DNA from 2 places in the Staphylococcus lloydii genome. Region 2 is predicted to be linked to the other one. Evidence: predicted binding sites of a transcription regulator. Region 2 holds the regulator's gene; the other holds the start of a gene.

Region 1 (5,240 bases), 860 kb from region 2:
CTGCAACATTGCTTTTTATCTTTTCTTAATGCTTAGTTAAATTGCACAGCTTGTACACTCTTCAACGCTTAATAATTTATTACGCGTATAATATAGCGATTTAAGACCTTTATGGTGTGCATACACATATAATCTAGACAGCTCACGTGTAGAAATCTCAGAATTTACATATAAAATTGTAGAAATGCCTTGGTCTACGTGAGTTTGTATAGTAGAAACTAAATCAATAAGCTTCATTTGATCAGTATTGAACGCTGATTTGTAATACCACATTGTTTCTGGTGATAAGAAAGGCATAGGGTAAAATGTTTCGGCATTGCCGTAAGTACGACGTTCAATTTGATCAACGATTGGCATTACAGAACTTGTCGCATTTTGTACATAAGAAATACTTTGCGTTGGTGCAATAGCTAGACGATAAGCATGGAATAAACCATGTGCTTCGACTTTTTGTTGTAAAGCTTTCCAATCTTCAGGCGTTGGTATTTCTAAACCATCAAATAATCTACTAACTTTGTCATATTTTGGTTCAAATGATTGAGATGTATAAAAGTCAAAATATTTTCCATTAGCGTAATCTGATTGATCAAAATCTTTATAGACCTCGCCACGTTCTTTTGCTATTTCCATTGAACGTTCAAGAGAATAATAGTTCATAATCATAAAGAATGTATTAGCAAAATCTTTTGCTTCTTCTGATTCGTAATTAATTTTATTTTTCGCTAAATAACCATGTAAGTTCATGACACCAAGACCAACTGAATGTAATTCACTATTAGCCTTTCTTACGCCTGGCGCATTTTTTATATTTGCTTCGTCACTTACAACCGTTAATGCGTCCATACCAGTGTGTACTGAATCTCTAAATTTACCAGATTCCATCACATTAACAATGTTTAATGAACCTAAATTACATGAAATGTCACGTTTAATTTCGTCTTCTGTACCATAATCATTAATTATAGAAGTTTCTTGTAATTGGAAAATTTCGGTACATAAGTTACTCATTTTAATTTGGCCAATATTAGAGTTAGCGTGGACCTTATTCGCATTGTCTTTAAACATTAAATAAGGATAACCTGATTGCAATTGTGTTTGAGCAATTGTATTTAACATTTCACGTGCGTCTTTTTTCTTTTTGTCTACATTAGGGTTAGCTACAAGTTCATCGTAATAAGCATCTAAATCGATGTCATCTAAAGTTACACCGTATTCATTATATATAGTATGTGGTGCAAACATATGGAAGTCTTTACCTTCTTTAGCTAATTCAAAGAATTTAGCAGGTACGATTAAGCCAGTTGAAATTGTAGATAATCTTAAGTCTTCGTCAGCATTTACTTTTTTAGTATCTAAAAATTCTTCCACATCATAATGGAAAATATTTAAGTATACTGCACCCGCACCAGGACGTTGTCCAAGCTGATCTGCATAACTAAAACCACCTTCAAGTGACTTAGCGACTGGTAATACACCTTTAGCTACACCCTTGATGCCTTTAATCGCTTCTCCACGTGCACGTAATTTAGATAAGTTAATTGCAACGCCACCGCCAATTTTACTTAACTGTTTAGCTGTAGCATCGATAAAATTAATAGAATTCAAACTGTCGTCTACTTCAAGTAGGAAACAAGAAACAAGTTCACCACGGCGCGCACGACCAGCATTTAAAAATGTAGGTGTTGCAGGTTGATAACGTTGTTCAATCATTGCTGAGATGAATTGTTTAGCAGTCTTTTTGTCACCATTTGCTAAATATAAAGATACAATGGCTACGTGTTGGTTGTAGTCTTCTAAATATTGTTGTTTGTCGTTTGTTTTCAATGCATAGTCTTTGAAAAATTTACTTGCAGACATGTAACTAGCAAATTTGAAATCGAAGCTACGTGCATATGCTGTTACTTCTTCTAGATCTGCTTCTGAATATTTTTCAAATACATCAAAATAAAAATCATTATCTACTAAATAATGAAGACGTTCAATTTCAGTATCAAAGTAAATTGTTTTGTCATGTATTTCTTCTAAATATACCGCTAAGGCTTCTTGATCTTTCTCTAAATTAAAAAAGCCATTCTCTTTACGTTTCGTAACTTCATTATTTAATTCAATATGATTGTATTTCTTCTCGTCTATAGTCTTCATAGAATTGCCCCACCTTATCCTTAAATTGTTCTACATCATTGGATGTACCTTGTACTTCAAACTTTATTAATAACGGTACTTGATAGCTTTCAGCTATACTACGTCCGGCCTTGGCAAAATTTTGACCCCAATTGCGATTTCCGCTTGCGGCTACGGCTTTTAATAAGTCGCCGTTCATATCTAAAAATGACTGTACTGGTTGAGGAACCTCGCCAAATCCTATTGTCCCAGTGACCAAAATGAAAGGTTCATCAATACGTTCTGAACAATTCGTTTGTGTAATCTCCATAGTGTTTGTTATTTCTGCTTTGTTGATAAATCTTTTGACATTACCCGAAAATGAAAAGAATACGACTTTCATTGGCACACCTTCTTTCTAAATCAACATTGAACATTTAAAAATAAAACGTTAATTCACACTAACGCTTTTTCAAACACAAAATTTATGTGGTAAACACAATATATAGTGTTGTTAACTAAAAACTGTCTATATATGGAACAATTAAGGCGATTAAAAACCTTAATTTGTCATGTTTCCATTAAATTTTCATAATAAATAGTTTGTAATTTTGTATTTTTACAATTATTAGTGCCGTTTCAAAACACAACATATAGTATTACTGTTTTTTAATCAGCACTATATTATGTGTTTAATTATACATAACAAACAATTACTTTTAAAGGCTCAAGAAATGACTAATTTCTAAATAAACAGCAGAAATGGCATCATTTCAACGTTACAAAACGAAAAAAATTTTTTTCTGAAATTTTAAGTGATTTTAGTTGATTTTTCTTAAATATTTGCAACTCGTTGGTGCACAAAGGTTTTAAGGCTTCTCTTTATTTTTTCGATTTTATTAAATAAATTTATTACTAAATAATTTTAAAAATCATTTACGTTAAACAGAACATTTGTTCGTATAAATATAATAGTATACTTTTATATTTATTGCAAGCTCATGTATACATTTCAAGAATATATGTGCTAATATAAATACGTTAAAAATTTAAGAATGAGGCGATATACAATGAATCCAAAAGTAAAAGGTATCATTGCTATATTAATTTCTGCAATTGGCTTCAGTTTTATGTCTGTATTTTTTAGATTAGCCGGAGATCTTCCTGTTTTCCAGAAATCACTTGCCAGAAATTTAGTATCATTATTTATACCTTTATATTTCATAATTAAATACAAGCAACCTCTATTTGGTAAATTAAGTAGTCAGCCGTTGTTAATTTCTCGTTCGACACTTGGTCTAATTGGTGTACTTTTAAATATTTTTGCAATTGACCATATGGTACTAAGTGATGCCGACACATTAATGAAGTTAAATCCATTCTGGACGATTTTACTTAGTTTAATTTTCTTAAATGAAAAGGTCCGAAATTATCAAATCATTGCGATGATTATTGCGATTGGTGGTATGCTTTTCGTAGTCAAACCTGAATTCTCATCCGCTATGATTCCGGGAGTCGGCGGCCTATTATCTGGTATTTTTGCCGCAAGTGCTTATACATGTGTTCGTGCTTTAAGTACGCGCGAAGCACCATATACGATTGTATTCTACTTTTCATTGTTCTCAGTAGTAGTACTTATTCCATTTACAATTTTCACATATGAACCTATGACTTGGTTACAAGTACTTTATCTAGTAGGCGCTGGTTTATCTGCTGCTGTAGGTCAAATAGGTATTACATTGGCATATAGTTACGCACCAGCAAAAGATATTTCAATCTTCACTTATGCGTCAATCATCTTTACTGCCTTTTTCGGTTTAATTATCTTTGGGGAATCTCCAGATTTATATGCGGTGCTAGGTTATATCATCATTATTGGTGCAAGTTACTATATGTTCGAAAAAGCACGACGACAAAACAGTGCTGCCGCTAAAGAAAATCAAGGTAAGTAAATAATTTTAAAGGAGGTAATCAAAATGGCACAAGGCCGAAATAATGAAGAATTACAAGATATAACACTTTTAGGTAATCAAAATAACAAATATGACTTTGATTATAGCCCTGAAGTATTAGAATCATTTGATAACAAACATCAAGGACGAGATTATTTTGTAAAATTTAACTGTCCTGAATTCACGTCTTTATGCCCTATCACAGGACAACCTGATTTTGCTACCATTTATATCTCATATATACCTAATATTAAAATGGTAGAGTCTAAATCTTTAAAGCTTTACTTGTTTAGCTTTAGAAATCACGGTGATTTCCATGAAGATTGTATGAACATTATCATGAATGATTTAATTGATTTGATGGACCCTCATTATATAGAAGTTTGGGGGAAATTCACTCCTCGTGGAGGCATTTCAATTGATCCTTACACAAATTATGGCAGACCTAATAGTAAATATGAACAAATGGCAGAGCATCGCTTAATGAACCATGACTTATATCCAGAAAAAATAGATAATCGTTAATATAAAAAATCCGTAATAAACTTTGTTTATTACGGATTTTTACTTTCGCCAAATTTAATAAAATTAAACATTAATATGTATCTACAAAAAATACACTTGTTTTTTATATAAAAACAGTATAAAATTAGTTCAAATATTTAAGGGGAGTGAACAAATGAGGAAAATTAGTTATTCACATGAGGAAATAATGAAAAGTACGCCAAGAACAGGATTTTTCGGACATCCGAAAGGACTAAGTACTTTATTCTTTACTGAGTTTTGGGAGAGATTCAGTTACTATGGAATGAAAGCAATACTTGTTTATTATTTATACTACAGCGTTGCAAAAGGCGGATTTGGCCTAGATGAAGGTGTAGCACTGCAAATTGTTGCCATCTATGGCGCCTTGATTTATATGTCGGGAGTAATTGGTGGATGGATTGCCGACCGTATCACAGGTACCCAACATGCCCTCTTCTACGGCGGAATATTGATTATGATTGGTCATATTATTTTGTCGTTACCGAACAATTTGACGTTCGTAATGGTCGCCCTACTCTTTATCATTTTAGGTACCGGCTTATTAAAACCTAATATTTCTACTACTGTAGGTGAACTATATGACCGTAACGACGTACGTACAGATTCAGCATTTACTATATTCTATATGGGTATTAACTTAGG
Region 2 (5,240 bases):
CGGAAAATTTTGTTATAGAAGAAATTGAAAGACGTAGTAAGTACATCGTCTTTCATTTAGCTAATGACAATGAACATAGAATTTTAATAAGTCATCTAGGTATGGCAGGTGGTTTCTTTATCGTTAGAGCTTTAGATGATATTACGGTTAAAAATTATCGTAATCATTGGCATGTCATTTTTACATTAGATAATGATATGTTACTCGTTTATTCTGATATAAGAAGATTTGGAGAAATTAGAAATGTACCTTCTTTAGAAGCTTACCCATCATTTTTAGAGATAGCTCCAGAACCTTTTGAAGATATAGCCTTAAATCATTATCTGTCTTGGTTTGATCGTAAAAGTTATTTAAAAAAACCAATAAAACAAATGATATTAGATCACAGAGTGATTGCGGGATGTGGTAATATATATGCTTGCGAGGCGTTATTTAGAGCCGGCATTCACCCGAATAGAACTACGCATAGTTTGAATAACCAAGAAAGAGAAATGTTATTTTATTATGTTCGAGAAGTGCTATCCGAGGGTATAAAATATGGTGGGACTAGTGTTTCTGATTATCGACATGCTGATGGTAAGACAGGAACAATGCAACTACACCTTAATGTATATAAACAAAAAACATGCAAAGTATGTGGCAGTGATATCGAAACACAAGTTATTGCAACGCGTAACAGTCATTACTGTCCTACTTGTCAAAAATAAAGGAAGAGTGAAATATATGCCAAAAGTAATAGGACTTACCGGTGGAATTGCCACTGGTAAATCTACAGTATCAGAAGTTTTATCTGTTCATGGTTTCAAAATTGTAGATGCAGATGTAGCTTCTCGTAAAGCAGTTGAAAAAGGTAGTGAAGGATTAGCAAATGTAAAAGCTGCTTTTGGAGACGATGCTATTGACGAAAATGGGGAAATGGACCGCGCATATGTCGGTGATGTTGTATTTAATCAACCGGAAAAGCGATTAGAATTAAATGAAATTGTCCATCCAATCGTCCATGATATTATGGAAAAAGAAAAAAATGACTACCTCAACGAAGGGTATAACGTCATTATGGATATTCCATTATTATTTGAAAATGAATTGCAAGATACTGTCGATGAAGTATGGTTAGTCTATACTTCAGAAAGTATTCAAATTGATCGATTAATGGAACGAAATAATTTATCACTTGAAGATGCAAAAGCCCGTGTGCTAAGCCAAATCTCTATCGATAAAAAACGTAGAATGGCAGATCACGTCATCGATAATAGAGATTCTAAGCTTGATTTAAAACAGAATTTAGAAAGCTTTTTAATAGAACAAGGCTATATTGATGAAGCTGAACATCTTTAATTCATTCACCATTAGCGTTTTGCTTAGAAACGTTAATGGTAATTTTTAAAATTTTAAAGCAAACGCTTTCATTTTTTAAGTAATATGTTATACTAATTCTATAAAAGTATAACACAAATTTGAGAGGTGCTTTCGATGACGACTAATATAGCAATTAATGGAATGGGTAGAATAGGGCGAATGGCATTACGTATCGCACTTAAAAATGACAATTTAAACGTGGTAGCTATTAACGCTAGTTATTCACCAGAAACGATAGCTCATTTAATAAATTATGATACTACTCATGGTACATATGATTTAAAAGTTGAACCGACTGAAAATGGTATTAAAGTAGAAAATCATGAAATTAAATTAGTATCAGATAGAAATCCTGAAAACTTACCTTGGGCATCACTTGATATTGATATCGTAATAGAAGCCACTGGTAAATTTAACCATGGAGATAAAGCGGTAGGTCATATCAATGCTGGAGCTAAAAAAGTTTTACTTACAGGGCCATCTAAAGGTGGAGACGTACAAATGATTGTAAAAGGTGTTAATAATGATAACTTAGATGTTAATAAGTATGACATATTTAGTAATGCTTCTTGTACGACTAATTGCATTGGCCCAGTTGCAAAAGTATTAAATGATAAATTTGGTATCGTAAATGGATTAATGACGACAGTTCATTCAATTACTAACGATCAAAATAATATAGATAACCCGCATAAAGATTTAAGACGTGCACGTTCATGTAGCGAAAGTATCATACCAACGTCTACTGGTGCAGCAAAAGCATTAAAAGAAGTTTTGCCTGAATTAGAAGGTAAGCTTCATGGTATGGCACTTAGAGTCCCAACAAAAAATGTATCATTAGTTGATTTAGTCGTTGACTTAGAACAAAACGTAACGGCAGAAGAAGTAAATAATGCATTTAAAGAAAATGATTTACAAGGTGTTTTAGCTACAGAAGATGCACCGCTAGTCTCTGTAGACTTTAATACAAACCCACATTCAGCAATTGTAGATACGCAAAGTACGATGGTGATGGGTGACAATAAAGTGAAAGTAATTGCTTGGTATGATAATGAATGGGGCTATTCAAATAGAGTCGTTGAAGTAGCTGCGCAATTAGGACAATTATTAAATTCTGAAGCTGACGTGTTGATTAGCTAAAAATAAGATAAAACGAGTAATATAAATAAGAAGCACTCAGATGCATTGAATTAAAGCATCTGAGTGCTATTTCTCTGGGATTTATATCTCAGGGTCTTTTTTGTTATAATATATTGTATTTCTCAAATAATAGAGATGTACTTCTAACTATGACCTCATTCTTTTGTCGTCTAGTGATTTATAGTATAATAAATTCGAATCAACTGAAGAAGGTGATAGCACAATGAAATGTCCAAAATGTAATTCAACGCATTCACGTGTCGTAGATTCTCGTCACGCTGATGAAGTTAACGCGATTCGCCGTCGTAGAGAATGTGAAGTTTGTAATACTAGGTTTACAACATTTGAACATATTGAAAAAAGACCATTAATCGTAGTGAAAAAAGATGGCACACGTGAACAATTTTTAAGTGAAAAAATCTTAAATGGTTTAGTTCGTTCATGTGAAAAAAGACCAGTTAGATATGAACAATTAGAAGAAATCACTAATAAAGTCGAATGGCGTCTTAGAGATGAAGGGCGTGCTGAAATCTCTTCAAGAGATATTGGCGAATATGTCATGAATTTATTAATGCATGTAGACCAAGTATCATACGTGCGCTTTGCATCAGTCTATAAAGAATTTAAAGATGTAGACCAATTATTACAATCGATGCAAGGTATCTTATCAGAAAATAAACGGAGTGATTCATAATGGGTTTGCAATCTTCAGATTTTGGATTGAGACCTCAAGATAACTTTTACGTTATCCGCGATTTTTCCATTAATGAACAACATTTAGATATATTAAATAGGCTATTCACTCCATTAGTAGGTCCCAATGCAATGGGACTTTATTACTATTTAGAGCAATTTGTAACACAAGAGGCTGAAATAGTGACCACACATTATGTAATAATGAGTGAATTACAAATCAATTTAAGTGAATTCAGAACACACATGGATTCACTAGAGGCTATAGGTTTAGTCAAAAGTTATGTACATCATGATAGTAATACATCATCTTTTGCCTATAAACTTATCCAACCACCAACTGCCTATCAGTTTTTTAGCGATCCTATGTTGTCGATATTTTTATTTACAGCTGTAGGGAAAGAACGTTACCATCACCTAAAAGATTATTTTGAGTCTAATACATCGTTTAATCTTGAAGGTTATCAGGAAATAACACGTAAGTTTACCGATGTATTTTCAGTACCTAATAAAAATTTTCAAAGTGATGTTTCAAACATTAAACGTGAACAAGGCTATGAAGGTTTGAATTTAGCTAAAGTTGACTTTGATTTCGAGGCGCTTTATGACTTACTACAATCACATTTTATAAGTGCTGAAATTATTAATGCTGATGCTAAAGCATTAATTACGCAACTTGCTATTTTATATGGCATAACGCCAGAAGCAATGAAAAGTGTGATTTTAAAATCAATCACAAGCGCACAACAATTATCGTTTGAAGATATGCGTAAATATGCACGTACTTATTACCAAATGGAACACGAACAAAGTTTGCCTTCATTACAATTAAAACAACAAAACATACCTAAACCTGAAGACAATAGTCATACTGAAGAGGAAGATCGTCTAGAACAATTGAATCGTGTAAGTCCTATTGAAATGTTAACCGCATGGAAAGGCTCTGAAATTAGTTTAGATGAAAAGAAATTAGTCGAAGAGTTAGTCGAAAGGGAACAGTTACCTTTTGGCGTGATTAATATATTGTTGCAATTTGTTATGCTAAAAAGAGATATGCGGTTACCTAAAAAATATACGTTAACAATTGCAGCGCATTGGAAACGTAAAGGATTAAAAACTGCGCAAGAAGCAGAACCATTTGCTAAGAAAATAAATGAAGAAGAGCAACAACAAAAATCTCAACGTAATTTCAAACAACCAAGAGCAAATTTAGTTTCAAAAGAAATGACACCTAAATGGTTATTAGAGAGAGATAATGCCAACAATAACGAACAAAATCAACCAGATAATGAGACGTCAACAGAAGATGATTCTGAACATGAAAAAGAACGTGCCGCGTTTTTACAACATTTAAAAGAAAGATGGGGGGATGATGACTAATGAAAAGCTTTGAAAATATAATGGGCGAGTCAAATGATTTAACAAAACGTATAGCTAAAATCAAACAAGAGGTCGTTAATGATAAAGATGTCAAAGCATTTTTAACCGAACATCAGTCTGAACTTACTAATGCAATGGTTGATGAAGATTTAAACGTCTTACAAGAATACAAAGACCAACAAAAACATTATGACGGTCATCGTTTTGAAGATTGCCCTAACTTTGTAAAAGGTCACGTACCAGAATTATATATCGAGCATAATCATATTAAGATAAGATACTTACAATGCCCATGTAAGATTAAACACGATGAAGAGAAATTTAATGCGCATTTAATTACCTCCCATCATATGCAACGTGATACTTTAAATGCGAAGTTAAAAGACATCCATATGGATGGTAAAAGACTAGAAGCGGCTATGAAAGCCGATGAGATTTGTAATGATATAGCAAATGAAAAAGCAAATATCAAAGGCCTATATTTATACGGTCAATTTGGTACAGGTAAATCATTTATTTTAGGTGCTATTGCTAATCAGCTAAAAACAAAAAAAATACCATCTACGATTATTTACCTCCCTGAATTCATTCGTACCTTAAAAAGTGGATTTAAAGACGGCAGTTTTGAATCAAAATTGGCTACTGTACGTGAAGCGAATATTCTAATG

The links. The regulator NrdR, encoded in region 2, represses ribonucleotide reductase genes. The targets are predictions, from matches to a motif close to AACACNATATATNGTGTT.
Region 1: a site for NrdR is predicted at 2,596-2,613, ahead of nrdI (class Ib ribonucleoside-diphosphate reductase assembly flavoprotein NrdI). Genes of this name have one in related genera too.

Annotation. Positions count from the first base shown of each region.
Region 1 covers NZ_CP064056.1:2,054,404-2,059,643, forward strand. Annotated here, with positions in the region: gene nrdE (class 1b ribonucleoside-diphosphate reductase subunit alpha) at 37-2,142, opposite strand; gene nrdI (class Ib ribonucleoside-diphosphate reductase assembly flavoprotein NrdI) at 2,105-2,503, opposite strand; gene ISP08_RS10115 (DMT family transporter) at 3,171-4,052, shown strand; gene queF (preQ(1) synthase) at 4,077-4,577, shown strand; gene ISP08_RS10125 (peptide MFS transporter) at 4,732-5,240, shown strand, end outside.
Region 2 covers NZ_CP064056.1:1,199,305-1,204,544, forward strand. Annotated here, with positions in the region: gene mutM (bifunctional DNA-formamidopyrimidine glycosylase/DNA-(apurinic or apyrimidinic site) lyase) at 1-707, shown strand, start outside; gene coaE (dephospho-CoA kinase) at 724-1,338, shown strand; gene gap (type I glyceraldehyde-3-phosphate dehydrogenase) at 1,474-2,499, shown strand; gene nrdR (transcriptional regulator NrdR) at 2,723-3,193, shown strand; gene ISP08_RS05850 (replicative helicase loading/DNA remodeling protein DnaB) at 3,193-4,572, shown strand; gene dnaI (primosomal protein DnaI) at 4,572-5,240, shown strand, end outside.